One region of the Natronosporangium hydrolyticum genome, then DNA from elsewhere that is predicted to be linked to it. Evidence: riboswitches for the same ligand, from Rfam matches in the RefSeq annotation. Region 1 holds a riboswitch; each other region holds the start of a gene.
What was found. Region 1 has a riboswitch for cobalamin ahead of bluB (5,6-dimethylbenzimidazole synthase). Riboswitches for the same ligand answer to the same signal wherever they lie in the genome.
Positions count from the first base shown of each region.

Region 1 (5,284 bases):
GCCGGCGGCGGCCTCGCCGAGTCCAGCGAAGCTGGTCTGGTCGGCGTCGGTCCGGGCGACCGCGAGCCCGTGGTAGCCGGTCGGGTCGGCTATCACCGCGCGGACCGACTCCGCGAGCGCCGGGTCACCCGTGGTGGTATCCGCCAGCCGTTGCGGAGTCGGGCCGAGTAGCCAGGCCACGGCGGTGGTTATGAGCCCCAGGGCCGCCAGGGCGGCCAACCATCGACGCATCTCTCGTCTCCTCGCTCAGCGGCGTGCGGCGGTCAGCACGACCAGCAGCGGCACCACCCGCTCGGGCGGCACGCTGTAGTGCCCCCGCCCGGTGGTGCGTAGCCAGCCGGCGCCCGACAGCGCACGGAGGTGGTGGTAGAGCTGACCAGTCGTGCCGAGCCCTTCTACTTCGGTGAGTTCGGCAGCGGTGCGGCGGCCCTGGAGGATCTCCCGCAACAGCAGTAGGCGGACCGAGTGGCCGAGCGCCGCCAGGGTCGCCGCCGCCGGCGACCAGTCGGTCTCGGTGAGGAGCTCGTCGGTGCTGGCGCCGTACTGCCACTCGAAGCGTTCGCCTGGGGCGGCCTCTACGACGCCGGTGTAGACGACGCCGCCGGTGCCTGCGGGCAGGCGTTGTCTGAGCGCATCGAGCGCCCAGAAGGTCTCCTCGGGCGCTGCTGGCGGTGCCGGTGTCTGGTCGAGGCGGGCGGTCAGCTCGGCGAGCTGTGTCTCCAGGGCCGCCACGCGCTCCTCAAGGGTGCCCATGAGCCGAGTATTACGTAATTACGTATCAACGTCAAATCGTCGAGTCGCCGCTAGGCTGACTTCGTCGCCGAGGGGGCGCCGCCGGAGCACTTGACCTTGACCCTTGGGTAAGCCCCACCGTGGTGGGCGCCGGTCGCCCGACCGGCACGAGGAGGATGGCCAGGTGGAGCTGCTGACGATCGGGGCGTTCGCCCGGGCGGCGGGGCTGACCCCGAAGGCGCTGCGGCTCTACGCCGAGCAGGGGTTGTTGCTCCCGGCCGCGGTCGATCCGGAGTCCGGGTATCGGCTCTACGACCCCGGCCAGCTCGCTCACGCCCGGCTGGTCGCCCAGCTGCGCGCGGTGGGCATGCCGCTGGTCGAGATTCGCACCGTCTGCGCTCTGGAGCCGGCGGCGGCGGCCGAGGCTGTCGCCGCCTACTGGCGCCGGGTCACCGTTGATGTCGCCGACCGCGCGCGGCAGGTGGCCCTCCTCGTCGAGCAGCTTTCCGAGAGGAACCCGAACATGCCCGACACCAACTCGGCCGTGATGATCCGTCATGCCGTCCGCTGCGACACCGGAGCCGTCCGCGAGAGCAACGAGGATGCGGCGTACGCCAGTGACCGGTTGCTGGCGGTCGCCGACGGTATGCGCGGGCCCGGCGGCGCCGCGGCCAGCACCACCGCCATCGACGCCCTGCGGTGGCTGGAGCTCGCCGACCTCTCGGCGGCCGATCTGATCACGTTGCTCGCCGGTGCGGTCGACGAGATCGACCGTACCGTCCGCTCGTCGGCGAGCAGCGAGCACCAGCCGGTCACCACGCTTACCGCGTTGCTGCGCGCCGGTTCCCAGCTGGCGATGGTGCACATCGGAGATACCCGGGCCTATCTGCTGCGCGGCGGCGAGCTGTCGCAGCTCACCCAGGACCACACCTGGGTGCAGAGCCAGGTCGAGCACGGCAAGCTCGACCCTCGGGAAGCCGCCGCCCACCCGCGACGCGCCCTACTGACCCGGGCGCTCGGCGCTGGTGGGTCACCGGTCGAGGTCGACCTGGCGCTGCGTACCGCGGTTGCGGGCGACCGCTACCTGCTCTGTTCGGACGGTCTCGCCGCGGTCGTCGACCGGAGCGCGCTGCACGCGGCGCTGGCGGCGGACGTCGATCCGGAGCCTACCGCGGCCCGGCTGGTGGAGCTGGCGTACGCCGCGGGCGCCCCGGACAACGTCGCCTGTGTCGTGGCCGACGTCGCGGCGGCGGCTTGACTTCGAGAGCGCTCGAAGTGGAAGCCTTGGGGGCGGCTGACTGGAGTCGATGGGAAGGAGTGTGGCGATGGAGCGGCGAACCCTGGGCAGCGTCGGGGAGGTCAGCGTCCTTACCTTGGGCGGTGGCGGGCTGGGGCAGGTCTGGGGCCCCACCACCCGCCAGGAGGCGGTCGCGACCGTCCGGGAGGCGGTCGACGCCGGCATTGATCTCATCGATGTCGCGCCTGGGTACGGTGACGGCGAGGCGGAGCGGGTGGTGGGGGAGGCGTTCGCCGGTAAGCTCCCCGCCGGGGTTCGGGTCTCCACCAAGTGTGGGCTCGGCAACCCCGATCCCTTCGATGTCCCCGCGTTCCTGGAGAAGTCGCTGGATGACAGCCTGACCCGGATGCGGATCTCTTTCGCCGACGTGTTCCTGCTGCACAACCATGTCACGGCGGAGGCGGAGCCGGGGGCGCCGTGGGCTACGCCGGTCAGCTTGTTCGTCGAGGCGGTGCGGCCGGCGCTGGAAGACCTGGTCCGGCGGGGTCGGATCGGGTCTTGGGGGATCACCGCGGTGGCGGATACGGCGGCGGTGACCGAGGTGCTCGGTGCGGCACCGACGCCCGCGGCCGCGCAGTGCGTGGCGAACCTGCTGGACTCCGCGGGTGAGCTGGCGCCGGCGCAGAGCGACACCCGGCCGGCGGAGACCCTGGCCGCCGCCCGCCGGCACGGGGTGGGAGTGATGGGGATCCGGGCGGTGCAGGCGGGTGCGCTCACCTACGGGATCGACCGGGAGCTGCCGCCGGAGCATCCGATCATGGCCGATTTCCATCGGGCGGAGCCGTTTCGGGCGCTGGCGCGCGAGTTCGGCGAGTCCGCGGCGTCGCTGGCGCACCGGTACGCCCTCTCGATGCCGGAGGTGGACACGGTGGTGCTCGGCGTCAAGGACCGGGCGGAGCTGCGCGAGTGTGTGGCGGCGGCGGCTGCCGGTCGGTTGCGCCCGGATGAGATGGCGACTATTCGGGCAGCGGTCGGGTCCGGCGGCTAGTGGGTCGGCGGCGTCGCGGTACGCTGCGGGCGGCACGAACTGATCGCGAGGTGCCCCGCTCGGCCTGAGTGGGGAGAATCGGGAAGCCGGTGTGACTCCGGCACGGGCCCGCCGCGGTGACCAGGGAGCTGCCGCCCATGCGTCGCGTGCGCAGCCACTGACCTTGCGGTTGGGAAGGCGGGCGGTGAGGTGACGATCTGGGAGTCCGAAGACCGGCCTCGCATTCGCCGCCCCGGCTAGCCGGGGCCCGAGCGCAGCGGGAGCCTGCCATGCCCAGTGAGTTCTATGATGTCATCCATCGCCGTCGCGACGTGCGCGGCCAGTTCACCGGTGCGCCGATCGCCGCCGAGGTGCTTGATCGGGTGCTGGCGGCGGCGCACGCGGCGCCCAGCGTGGGCCTTTCCCAGCCGTGGGACTTCATCGTGGTCCGCGACCGCCGGCTGCGTGCCGAGTTCCACGAGCATGTCCGGCACGAGCGGGAGGTGTACGCGGGGAGCCTCACCGGTGACGCGGCGGCCCGGTTCCGCCAGATCAAGATTGACGGGGTGCGGGAGTCCACGCTCTCGGTGGTGGTGACTTACGACCCGGAGCGGGGTGGGCCGGGCGTCCTCGGTCGGCACGCTATCGCCGACGCCGGCCTGTACTCAGTCTGCCTGGCGATCCAGAATCTGTGGCTCGCGGCGGCGGCGGAGCGGCTCGGGGTCGGCTGGGTCTCCTTCTACCGGGAGGAGTTTCTGCAGCGGTTGTTGGGGATCCCGGAGCGGATCCGCCCGGTGGCGTGGCTGTGCCTCGGCCCTGTGTCTTATGTGGAGGATGTGCCGGATCTGGAGCGGCACGGGTGGCGGCGCCGCCGGCCGTTGGTGGCCGCGGTCCACGCGGACCGCTGGCAGGGCAGCCGCGAACTGGCCTGACTCGCGCGGAGCCACGCGAACCGGAGTTACGGGTTGATTGCAGGGCAGGTCCAGACCATTGACCGATCACGGGGTAGACGTGTAGACCATCTTCATGTCGGCGGGCCTGGCGGCGATCGGTGACTACGTTGCCGGGCACGGCGTGGCGGTCGAGTCGCACCGGCAGGCGGACGGTTCCGGGTTGTCCCGCTGGAACCTCGTTCCGGCGGACCAGTTTGTGACGCTGCTCCGCGCGCTGCGTTCGGAGGAGTGGTTCGACGCGTGGCATGAGGCGCTGCCGGTCGCGGGTGATCCGGACCGGATGGTGGGCGGGACCCTCACGAGCCGGATGCGGGACACCGCGGCGGCCGGCAACGCGTACGCAAAGACCGGCACGTTGACGTCGGTCTCGGCCCTCTCCGGTTACGTCACCGACGGCGACGGCCGGCCGCTGGTCTTCGCGATCCTGCTCAACAACCACCTTGATGCAGTCAAGGTGATCGAGGACCGGATCGTGGTGGCGCTCGCCGAATTCAGCGTCGGCGGGGCGGGGACGCTGCCGACCAGTGTGCCGGAGCCGGCGACCCCGCCGCTGCCGGCTGACGTGGAGTGCAGTTGGCTCAAACCCGCCCGGTGCTGAGCCGGCCGCCGGCGCCGAGCCGCGCGGGATCGTCGGTGGCGCGCTGGCATGGTTACAGTGGTGATGTTGTTGGCGTCGATGGATGCCGGGTGGGGGGAACGCATGCGGGCAAGCACTCTGATGGCGCGGGCCGCGGTGGCCGGGCTCGTGATCGCGGCGGGCGCGTGCTCGGCGGCGGACGACCCGGTTGAGGAGCCGGCTCCGACCGGCACCGGCGCCGCCACCGCCCCCGCCGTCGCCGACACCGAGTTGGTGGTGGAGACCGTCGTCGACGGTCTGGACGGGCCGTGGGGGCTGGCCTTCCTGCCCGACGGCGAGCAGCTGCTGGTGACCCAGTCGGCCGGGATTCTGTCGGTGGTCGACTCGAGCACCGGCGAGATCGACGACATCTCCGGCGTTCCTGAGGTCGCCACCGGCGGTCAGGGCGGGCTGCTCGACGTCGCGCTGGACCCGGACTACCCCGAGGCGCCGTGGGTCTACCTCACCTACTCGGCGGCCGACGACAGCGGCGGCACCACCACCACCCACCTCGCCCGCGGCCAGCTCGACCTGGCCGAGCAGCAGCTCGACCAGGTCGAGGTGCTGTATGTGGCCGAGCCGTTCCTGCAGAGCACCGCCCACTACGGCTCGTCGATCGTCTTCGACGACGACGGCTACCTGTTCATGACCGTCGGCGACCGAGGCTACAAAAACTTCGACGACCACCCCGCGCAGGACCCGAGTACGCCGATCGGGAC
Region 1 is NZ_CP070499.1:3,602,306-3,607,589, reverse strand. It holds gene JQS43_RS16065 (serine hydrolase domain-containing protein) at 1-231, opposite strand, end outside; gene JQS43_RS16060 (ArsR/SmtB family transcription factor) at 247-753, opposite strand; gene JQS43_RS16055 (MerR family transcriptional regulator) at 917-1,990, shown strand; gene JQS43_RS16050 (aldo/keto reductase) at 2,058-3,017, shown strand; cobalamin riboswitch at 3,049-3,252, shown strand; gene bluB (5,6-dimethylbenzimidazole synthase) at 3,287-3,928, shown strand; gene JQS43_RS16040 (D-alanyl-D-alanine carboxypeptidase) at 4,023-4,547, shown strand; gene JQS43_RS16035 (PQQ-dependent sugar dehydrogenase) at 4,596-5,284, shown strand, end outside.

Region 2 (5,284 bases), 480 kb from region 1:
GCTCCGCGGCACCCTGTCCGACATCGCCGACCAGGTCGAAGCTGCTGGTGTACGCCGAACCGCGGTGATCATCGTCGGCGCGGTGCTCGCCGCCGATTCCTTCCCCGACAGCTACCTGTATTCGCCGGGCCGGGACCGGGCGGCGAAGCGGCCGGCTGACCAGGAGGGGTGACCGCGTGCGGACGATCCACATCATCGGCATCGGCGCCGGCGACCCCGGCCAGCTGACCCTGGCCGCCGCCGAGGCGATCGGTCAGACCGACGTCTTCTTCCTGCTCGACAAGGGCGCGGAGAAGCACGACCTGATCGCGTTGCGGCAGCAGCTGATGGCCCGGTTCGCCCGGCCCGACCACCGGGTGGTGGCGGTCGCCGACCCGGACCGTGACCGCACCGCCGCGGGGTATGTCCGGGCGGTCGACGACTGGCGGCGGGAGCGGGCCGACCTGCTGGAAGCCGCGATCGCCGAGCAGCTTCCCGACGGCGGCACCGGCGGCTTCCTGGTCTGGGGCGACCCCGCCCTCTACGACAGCACCCTCGCCGTCGTCGAGGAGATCCAGGCCCGAGGACGGGTCGGCATCAGCCACACGGTGATCCCCGGCATCAGCAGCGTGGCAACGCTCGCCGCCCGGCACCGGATCCCCCTCAACCGGGTCGGCCGCCCGTTCCTGGTCACTACCGGCCGTCGACTCGCCGCTGGGTTGCCCGACGAGGTCGACGACATCGTGGTCATGCTCGATGCGCACTGCGCCTTCATCCACTACGTCGACGAGGACTTCGACATCTACTGGGGCGCCTACCTCGGCACCGACGACGAGCTGCTGGTCGCCGGCCCGTTGCGGGAGGTCGCCGACCAGATCGTGCGGGTCCGCCAGGAAGGCCGCGACCGCAAGGGCTGGATCATGGACACGTACCTGTTGCGGCGCCGGGACGCCCCAGCCGGCCGCTGACCCTGTCGCCGGCTGCGCCGCTCGCCGCTACGGTGGTGGCATGCGGATCGTGTCGCTGCTCCCGTCGACGACCGAGATCCTGTTCGCGGTCGGCGCCGGCGACCAGGTGGTCGGAGTGACCTTCGAGTGCGACCACCCACCGGCGGCCCGGCAGCGACGGATCGTGTCGACCAGTGCATTGCCCGCTACCGACGACCCGGCCGAGATCGACCGGTTGGTGTCCGAGCGGATGGCCGCCGGCGAAGACCTCTACCACCTGGACCGGGGTGCACTGTCCGACCTGGATGCTGACCTGGTGGTGACGCAGGACCTGTGCGCGGTGTGCGCGGTCGACGTCACCGAGGTCGCCGACGCACTGGCCTACCTGGCCTGCCGGGCGGAGGTGCTCACCATCGATCCGCACCGGCTCGCCGAGGTGATCGACTCGGTCCGGGTGCTCGGTGCCGCCACCGGCACCGGTGAGCGGGCCGACGAGCTGGCCACGGCACTGACCGACCGGCTGGCGGGGATCACCGACGCGGTGGCCGGCGCCGACCCGGTGCCCACCCTGCTGTTGGAGTGGACCGAGCCGCCGTTCGCACCCGGGCACTGGGTGCCGGACATGATCGACGCCGCGGGTGGGGTCAGCGTGCTCGGCGCCGCCGGTCAACCCTCGACCCGAACCTCCTGGGCGGAGGTGGCGGCGGGACGACCGGCGGTGGTGGTGTCGGCGCCCTGCGGGTTCGACCTCGCCGGCTCGCGCCGGCTGACCGAGCAGCTGGTCGCGACCGGCGCGCTACCGGCCGGCGTACCGGTATGGGCGGTGGACGCGAACGCCTCGTTCGCTCGGCCGGGCCCGCGCCTGGTCGACGGGGTGGCCGCGCTCGCCGGCATCCTGCACCCCGACCGGTGCGGCCCGCCCGACCCGGGCCTGGCCACCCGGGTGGCGTAAGCACCGGCGATGCGCTACCCCAACTCCCCCAACATCCGTCGGGCCGCCGCCAGACCAGCCTGGTTGTCGGCAGGGTCGGCGATGCCGGTGAGGTCATGCTCGACGATCCGGCGGGCGAAGTAGTCGGCCTGCACCGCCCAGCGGAACCGAAGCAGCACCGGCAACCCACGCGCCACCTCCGCCGCTGGGATCGGACCCTGGGGAAGATACGCCGCTATCAGATCCGCTGCGGCGCACGGCCCGCCGGCATACATCACCGCCGACGCAAGGTCGTAGAGCAGCGGACCGACCATTCCGACCTGCCAATCGATCAGGCCGCAGGCGCCGGTGACCGGGTCCCGCCGAAACGCCTCCGGCGCCGGGTCGGTGTGGAGCAGACCCTGGCACAGCGCGGCCGGGTCGAGCGCAGCCAAGGCATCCAGCGCCGTGGCCACTGCCGGACGCAGCCACGGCCGCAGCGCCAGGTGGGGGGCGTCAGGATCGACCCAATGGAAGGTGTCGGCGTCCTCGACCGTCGTGCCGACCAGCCCTCGGTGCACTCTGGCCAGGGTCTTCGCCAGCAGCTGCTGGTCGCTCCCGGCGGTGCCCAGCGGGTCACCCGGCACCCAGGTCAGCAGCGCGAGCGAGGCCCCGTCGAGGTCGGCAACGAGAGCACCCGTCCGGGTGGGCACCGGTGGGCCGCTGGCGGTGCCGGCCGCGGCCACCAGCACGGCAACCGACAGGCCAGCCGTGAAGGCACGGCGAGCCGCCCCGGGCACCAGCTTCGCCACCCAGCGCTCGCCGGGCCCGTGCACAAACCAGGTCGCCGAGTTCATCCCGCCGTGGTGCGGTTCGACCCGTACCGACGACAGTCCCCAGTGGCGCGACACCGCGTCGCGTACCTCACCCTCGGTGACCACAGCGACGAGTCAACCACCCGGAGTCGGCAGGTGCGACCGGTTTAGGCATTGGTGACCGGAGCGCCGGGGCCCGATCACGTGCCTCGACAGCTGTCGGCGGAGCGTAGTACGGTGAGGCTCGCCGTTGACGGAGGCGACTAGGAACGCAGTGCGATGCTGCGGCGGTCCCGCCACTGTAATCGGGGAGCTGCCCGCCCCTGGGCCACACCGGTCGCCGGTGGGGTCCTGGCCAGACGGAGCGCAGTCACTGGCCCACCGCCGGGTGAGCCGGGAAGACTGGGTGGGTGGTGACGATCCGAGAGCCAGGAGACTAGCGCTTACGTCACGACTGAGGGGACGAGGATCCCCGTGGAGGTCGCTGTGACGCCTACGCTTCTGCCTGTCCGGGTGCGGGTCGCACTGTGCTCGGGGACCCGGTGAGTGGCCAGGCCCGACTGCTGCTGGTCCGCCACGCCCCCACCGCGGCCACCCGCGCCCACGCCTTCCCCGGTGACGAGCCGCTCGACCCGGCCGGCAGGTCGGAGGCGGCCGCGCTGCGGGGCCGGCTGCCCGCCGGGCGGGCGATCAGCTCCCCCGCGCAGCGTTGCCAGCAGACCGCGGCGCTCGCCGGCTTCGCCGACGTCGAACTCGACCCGCGCTGGTCCGAGCTCAACTTCGGCGGGTGGGCGGGGTTGCGGCTGGCCGACGCGGCGGAGCGGGACCCCGAGCAGGTGTCGGCCTGGCTCGATGACCCGGCACATCCGCCACCCGGTGGCGAGGGCGTCGAGGAGCTGTTGGCCCGGGTCCGGGCAGCGCTGGCCGAGCTGAGCGAGCCCGGCACCACCGTGGTCTTCACCAGCGGCGGACCGATCAAAGCCGCGGTGCTGGCGGTGCTGGCCGCGCCGGTGTCATCGCTGTGGCGGGTCGAGGTGGCCCCCTGCACGGTCACCATCCTGTATGGGCCTCACCCGCAGTGGCAGCTCCGCGCGGGCTTCGCCGGGGCGGTGGCGGATGCCTGAACCCCAACTTCGCGCCTGGGGCCTGCTCGCCGGCTTCGCCGCCGACCTGCTGCTCGGCGACCCCCGCCGGCTCCATCCGGTGGCAGGTTTCGGGCAACTCGCCGCAGCGCTGGAGCGGCGGATATACCGGGACCAGCGGGCCGCCGGAGTCGGGTACGTGAGCCTGCTCACCGTCGCGGCCGCCGCGGCCGGGTACGCGGGTGGGGCGCTCGCACGCCGGGGCGGACGACCGCCGGCGCTGCTGTGGCAGGCCGCGCTGACCTGGACCGCGCTCGGTGGCCGGTCCCTGACCCGGGAGGCCGGGGCGGTGGCCGCCGCCCTCGACCGGGGCGACCTGGCGACCGCACGGACCCGGCTGCGGTCGCTCTGTGCCCGCGACCCGGACCTGCTCGACGCAGCCGGGGTTGCCCGGGCGGCGGTGGAGTCGGTCGCCGAGAACACCTGCGACGCGGTGGTGGCTCCGCTGTTCTGGGGCGCTGTCGCCGGACCGGCCGGCACCGCCGGATTCCGCGCGGTCAACACAATGGACGCGATGGTCGGTTACCACACCAGCCGGTACGAACGGTTCGGCTGGGCGGCGGCCCGGCTAGACGATGCCGCCAACTGGTTGCCGGCGAGGGTGACCGCCGGGCTGGCGACGCTGCTCGCCCCGGTGGTCGGCGGTTCACCACGCCGGGCGTGGCGGGCATGGCGCCGCGACGGCCCCGGCCATCCGAGCCCGAACGCGGGCCGGGTGGAGGCCGCGTTCGCCGGCGCCCTCGGCCGGCGGCTCGGCGGGTCGGCGAACCGCTACGGCGACCACCTGGACCGGCGCCCCTCGTTGGGCGACGGCGCCGAGCCCACCGCGGCCGACATCCGTCGGACGATCCGGCTGGCCACCGCGGTCGGCGCCACCAGCGCCCTGCTGGCGGCAGCGGCCGCACAGGCAGTCACGGCATCGGCGAGGGACCTGCCGGTAAGGAGGCGGAGATGAGCGGGGCGATCCTGTTCGCCGGCACCGGCTCGGATGTCGGCAAGAGTGTGTTGGTCGCCGGGGTGTGCCGATACCTGGCCCGGCGCGGCCACGCGGTGGCGCCGTTCAAGGCCCAGAATATGGCGCTCAACGCCGCGGTCACCGTGGGTGGCGAGATCGGTCGCGCGCAGGCGGCGCAGGCCGCCGCGGCCGGGGTTACTCCCGAAGTGGCGATGAACCCGATCCTGATCAAGCCGACCGGAGAACGCCACAGCCAGGTGGTGGTGATGGGCCGACCCGCGTTCGACGCCGACGCCCGGGACTACCACGCCCGCCGGCAGGCGCTGCTGCCGACCGTTACCGGCGCGCTGGCGGACCTCCGCTCCCGGTTCGACGTGGTGGTCTGCGAAGGGGCCGGCAGCGCAGCCGAGATCAACCTGCGGCCGTACGATCTGACCAATCTGGGGCTGGCGCGCGCGGCCAACTTGCCGGTACTGCTGGTCACCGACATCGACCGGGGCGGCGCGTTCGGCGCGCTCTACGGCACGCTGGCGCTG
Region 2 is NZ_CP070499.1:3,122,851-3,128,134, forward strand. It holds gene cobM (precorrin-4 C(11)-methyltransferase) at 1-172, shown strand, start outside; gene cobF (precorrin-6A synthase (deacetylating)) at 177-947, shown strand; gene JQS43_RS13875 (ABC transporter substrate-binding protein) at 988-1,878, shown strand; gene JQS43_RS13880 (phosphotransferase enzyme family protein) at 1,893-2,777, opposite strand; cobalamin riboswitch at 2,881-3,110, shown strand; gene JQS43_RS13885 (histidine phosphatase family protein) at 3,179-3,775, shown strand; gene JQS43_RS13890 (cobalamin biosynthesis protein) at 3,768-4,748, shown strand; gene JQS43_RS13895 (cobyric acid synthase) at 4,745-5,284, shown strand, end outside.
Region 2: linked by a shared signal. The riboswitch ahead of JQS43_RS13885 (histidine phosphatase family protein) and the one ahead of bluB (5,6-dimethylbenzimidazole synthase) in region 1 are both predicted to bind cobalamin.

Region 3 (5,284 bases), 1.1 Mb from region 1:
GCGGCTGGCAACCCACGGGCTGCGGAACTCGTTGCTGGTGGCGATCGCGCCGACGGCGACGATCGCCTCGATCGCGGGCTGCTACGAGTGCATCGAGCCGCAGGTGTCCAACTTGTTTAAACGGGAGACGCTCTCCGGCGAGTTTCTGCAGATCAACAACTACCTGGTACGCGAACTGAAGGTACGAGGACTGTGGACTCCGGCGATCCGGGAGCAGATCAAGCGGGCCGAGGGCTCGGTGCAGGGTGTCGCCGAGGTGCCGGCCGAAGTGCGGGAGTTGTTCCGGACGGCGTGGGAGCTGCCCCAGCGGGCATTGATCGACCTGGCGGCGGCCCGGGGGCCGTATGTGGATCAGTCACAGTCGTTGAATCTGTTTCTGAGCGCGCCGACGATCGGGAAGCTCTCCTCGATGTACCTCTACGCCTGGAAGTCCGGGCTGAAGACCACTTATTATCTGCGTTCCCGGCCCGCGACCCGGATCCAGCAGGCCACGGTCTCCGTCGAGCCGGTGGCAGCGAATGGGCCGGCGGATGCGACGGACGCGGAAGCCTGCTCCCTGGAGAACCCCGAGACCTGTGAGGCGTGCCAGTGACCACGATCCCGGAACCTCGTACCGCCGACCGGCAGCTGCTCCTCGATCCGGGGATGGACCTGACTCTGCGTCCGATGCGGTATCCGCACTTCTTCGACCGGTTCAAGGACGCGATCAAGAACACCTGGACCGTCGAGGAGGTCGATCTGCACTCCGACCTCGCCGACCTGGCGAAGCTGTCGCCGGCTGAGCGGCATCTGGTGAGCAGGCTGGTGGCGTTCTTCGCCACCGGCGACACCATCGTGGCGAACAACCTGGTGCTGAACCTGTATCAGCACATCAACTCGCCGGAAGGGCGGCTGTACCTCTCCCGGCAGCTGTTCGAGGAGGCGGTGCATGTCCAGTTCTATCTAAACCTCCTCGACACCTATGTCCCCAATGAGCAGGAGCGCTTCGAGGCGTTCGCGGCGGTGGAGAACATTCCGTCGATCGCGCGCAAGGCAGAGTTCTGTTTTAAGTGGATCGACTCGGTCTTCGAGCTTCGAGAGTTGCGGACCCGAGAAGATCGACGAGCGTTCCTGCTGAACCTGATCTGCTTCGCGGCCTGTATCGAAGGGCTCTTCTTCTATGGGGCCTTCGCCTACGTCTATTTCCTTCGCTCCCGGGGCATGCTGCACGGTCTGGCGTCCGGCACCAACTGGGTCTTCCGCGACGAGTCGATGCACATGGCCTTCGCCTTCGACGTGGTCGACACGGTACGGGCCGAGGAGCCGGACCTGTTCGACGACGAGCTGCGCCGCCGGGTGACCGAGATGCTGTCCGAGGCGGTGGAGTGCGAGGTCCAGTTCGCGGCGGACCTGCTCGAACAGGGAGTCTCCGGGCTGTCGTTGGCCGACATGCGGGAGTATCTCCAGCACGTGGCCGACCGGCGGTTGGCCGCCCTCGGCATCGAGCCGGTCTACGGCAGTGGAAACCCATTCGCCTTCATGGAGCTGCAGGACGTTCAGGAACTGTCCAACTTCTTCGAACGTCGGGTCTCGGCCTACCAGGTGGGCGTCACCGGGTCGGTCAGCTTCGACGACGATTTCTAGCCCGCAGAAGGCCAGGTCACAGCCGCCCCGGGCGCTCAGGACCCCCGGGGCGGCGCCCGGGGCGTTGTAGGATGGCTGACAGTGCTGGTTCGCCCCGGCTGTGACAGCGGGGCGTCGTAAGAGGGAACCCGGTGCAAATCCGGGACTGCCCCGCAGCGGTGAGCGGGAACGACCGCCGTCAGACGCACTGGGCCCCTGGGTCTGGGAAGCGACGGCCAGTAGGCGACCATCAGTGGTCACGCCCGCGAGTCCGAAGACCTGCCCGCACCGCGTGCACCAACCGGTGTGCGCCGCCGACGGCCTCTCGGGACGGCCAGGGCGGAAGCGCTGGTACCTCGCCGTACCCTCCTTCCCCCTCGCCTTCGTGAGGGTCCGCCGGGCACTTCGAGGGAAGGAACGGCTGTGAGCAACCCATTCGGCCAGAGCACCGTGCTCGGCTATCCGCGGATCGGCCCGAACCGCGAGCTGAAGCAGGCGGTCGAGGCATACTGGGCGGGCAGCATCGACGCCGACGCCTTGGAAAGGACAGGCGCGTCGCTGCGCGCCGACGTGTGGCAGGCGTTGGCCGCCGCTGGACTCGATTCGATCCCGTCGAACACATTCTCCTACTACGACCACATGCTCGACACCGCCGTCGCGGTCGGGGCGATCCCGGAACGCTTCCGCCGACTGGGCTTGTCCGACCTGGACACCTACTTTGCGATGGCCCGGGGCGTCGACGCCGAGCCGGCGTTGGAACTCACCAAGTGGTTCGCTACCAACTATCACTATCTGGTCCCGGAGATCGGCCCGGAGACGGTCTTCACCCCCGACCCCGCCAAAGCGCTGCGCGAGTACGCCGAAGCGGCCGCGCTGGAGATCCCGACCCGGCCGGCGCTGATCGGTCCGGCTACCTTCCTGCTCCTGGCCAAGCCGGCGGTGCCCGGGTCCAACCCGTTCGACCGGCTCGACGACCTGGTCGAGGTGTACGCAGAGATCCTGGCAGCGCTCGCCGACGCGGGCGTGGCGTGGGTGCAGCTCGACGAGCCGGGATACGTCGCCGACCGCAGCGCTGCCGAGATCGTGGCGCTGCACCGGGCTTACACCAGGCTCGCGGGTCTGTCCCGACGGCCGAAGATCTTCGTCGCGACCTACTTCGGGCAGCTCGACGATGCCCTACCGGCGTTGCTCGACACCTCGATCGAGGCGCTGGGCCTGGATCTGATCGCCGGGCGAGCCACAGTGGACCAACTCGCCGCCGCGGCACCCCGCCCGGGTACGACGATCGTGGCTGGCCTGGTCGACGGGCACAACGTGTGGCGTACCGACCTGCGGGCGGCGGCGGCGACCGCGGCCACGGTCGCCGCGATCGCCGACCAGGTCGCGGTCTCGACCTCGTGTTCGCTGCTGCACGTACCGGTGGATGTCTCGGCGGAGCAGGGCCTCGACCCGCAGCTGCGGGAGCGGTTGGCGTTCGCCCGGCAGAAGGTCGACGAGGTGGTGCAGCTCGGCCAAGCCCTGGCCGAGGGCGTGGGGCAGCTGCCGGCTCCGCTGCCACCGTCACCCGAGCAGTGGCGCAACGACGGGGTACGGGCCCGGCTGGCCACGCTGCAGCCGGCGGATCGGCAGCGCGGTGCCTACGCCGACCGGGCCGCAGCTCAGCAGGCGCGACTGCAGCTACCGCCGCTACCCACCACCACCATCGGCTCGTTCCCGCAGACGCCGGAGCTGCGGAAGGCTCGGGCTGCCCACCGGGCCGGCAAACTTGACGACGCCAGCTACGCCGAGCGGATGCGGGCCGAGATCGAGCAGGTGATCCGGCTGCAGGAGCGCCTGGGCCTGGATGTCCTGGTGCACGGCGAGCCGGAGCGCAACGACATGGTGCAGTACTTCGGCGAGCAGTTGGCCGGGTTCGCCGCTACCGAGCATGGCTGGGTGCAGTCGTACGGGTCGCGCTGTGTCCGGCCGCCGATCATCTACGGCGATGTGGCCCGGCCGGCGCCGATGACCGTCGAGTGGTCCAGCTTCGCCCAGTCGCTCACTGATCGGCCGGTCAAGGGCATGCTCACCGGGCCGGTCACGATCCTGGCCTGGTCGTTCGTGCGGACCGACCAGCCCCTCGCGGAGACCGCCGACCAGGTGGCGCTGGCGTTGCGGGACGAGTGCCGGGACCTTGCGGCGGCCGGCATCACGGTGATCCAGGTGGACGAGCCTGCGCTACGGGAGCTGCTACCGTTGCGCAGGTCTTCCCAGCCGGCGTACGTAGACTGGGCGGTATCGGCGTTCCGGTTGGCGACCAGCGGCGTCGATGACTCCGCCCAGATCCACACCCATCTGTGCTATTCGGAGTTCGGTGAGGTGATCCACGCGATCGACGCGCTGGACGCCGATGTCACCAGCATCGAGGCTTCCCGCTCGAAGATGGAGGTTCTCGACGATCTGGCGGCGATCGGGTACGCGCGGGGAGTCGGCCCCGGGGTGTGGGATATCCACTCCCCGAGGGTGCCCCCGCAGCAGGAGTTCGAGGCGGCGCTGCGGCTGGCGGTGGCGGCGGTTCCGGCGTCGCGGCTGTGGGTGAATCCTGACTGCGGGTTGAAGACTCGTCGCTACCCGGAGGTCGAAGCGTCGCTGCGGCGCCTGACCGCTGCCGCGGCTGCGGTGCGGAGCTAGGCGGCGACCTACAGCCGGGGCTGGCTCGCGATGTGTGCGTCGAGCATGCTCGCGAGCCTGCCCGCGGCCTCCCGTGCCTCAAGGTGGAGCCGGGCAACGTTCAACGTGCTGTCACCGAGCACCGCCAGCAGCGCCCGGTCGTTGATCGCGTAGACCGCGAAGTAGCCACGGTGGCTGCGAACGGTGGACTCCCGGAACGGGCCGTGCCGGAGCGCCAGGGCGGTCTGCCGTCCCAGGCCGAAGGTGGCGGCGGCGAGGGCGGCGAGATCGTGCGGTTCGGTGCCGTCGGCCAGGTCATGGAGGAGGAGCAGGCCGTCGACGCCGGTGATGACCGAGCCGACCACGCCATTGACCGCCTGCCGAAGCGCCGCGAGCTCGGTGTGCGGGCCGTTGGCGGCGGATGCCGCATCGTGGTGACCGGGCACGGTCGCCCTCCCTAAACCTCGATCGAGGCTTCGATCTGTCGTAGCAGGTGTCGGGCCAGCCCCAGGTTGGCGCGGGTGCGGTGTAGCGCGAGGTAGAGGAAGAGGCCGGACCCGCTGCGGGCGGAGAGTGGCCGGATCAGGTGGTACTGGGTGTCCAAAGTAATCAGAATGTCTTCGATGCCGTCGGACATCCGCAACATCTCAAGGGCCCGGATCTTCGCGCGGACGACATCGGTGTTGCCGGCGGCTGCTACCGACAGGTCCAGTTCGGCGGACCCACCGGCGACCCCCAGGGTCATGCCGCTGGTGTAGTCCACAATGGCAGCGCCGATGGCGCCCTCGATGCTCATCGCGTCCTTGAGGGCTGAGTCGATCGTAGTCATGCCAACACCCCTAGTCGTAACGCTGTGGTGGCTCGCCACAGCTCTCGGTGGCACGCCGTCGCCTGGTGCCCCGTGCACCTCGAAGGTTAGCGAGCCAACCGGGCTGCGGCATAGGCCGAGCATCGCGTTGCGTCGAGCCGATCGGGCGAGTCTCGGTTACTCCGCCGGGTTGGCCGGCTGCAGCCTGACGTGCCCCCGACGTGC
Region 3 is NZ_CP070499.1:4,731,612-4,736,895, reverse strand. It holds gene JQS43_RS21190 (ribonucleoside-diphosphate reductase subunit alpha) at 1-592, shown strand, start outside; gene JQS43_RS21185 (ribonucleotide-diphosphate reductase subunit beta) at 646-1,623, shown strand; cobalamin riboswitch at 1,692-1,903, shown strand; gene metE (5-methyltetrahydropteroyltriglutamate--homocysteine S-methyltransferase) at 2,026-4,272, shown strand; gene JQS43_RS21175 (roadblock/LC7 domain-containing protein) at 4,281-4,697, opposite strand; gene JQS43_RS21170 (hypothetical protein) at 4,709-5,080, opposite strand.
Region 3: linked by a shared signal. The riboswitch ahead of metE (5-methyltetrahydropteroyltriglutamate--homocysteine S-methyltransferase) and the one ahead of bluB (5,6-dimethylbenzimidazole synthase) in region 1 are both predicted to bind cobalamin.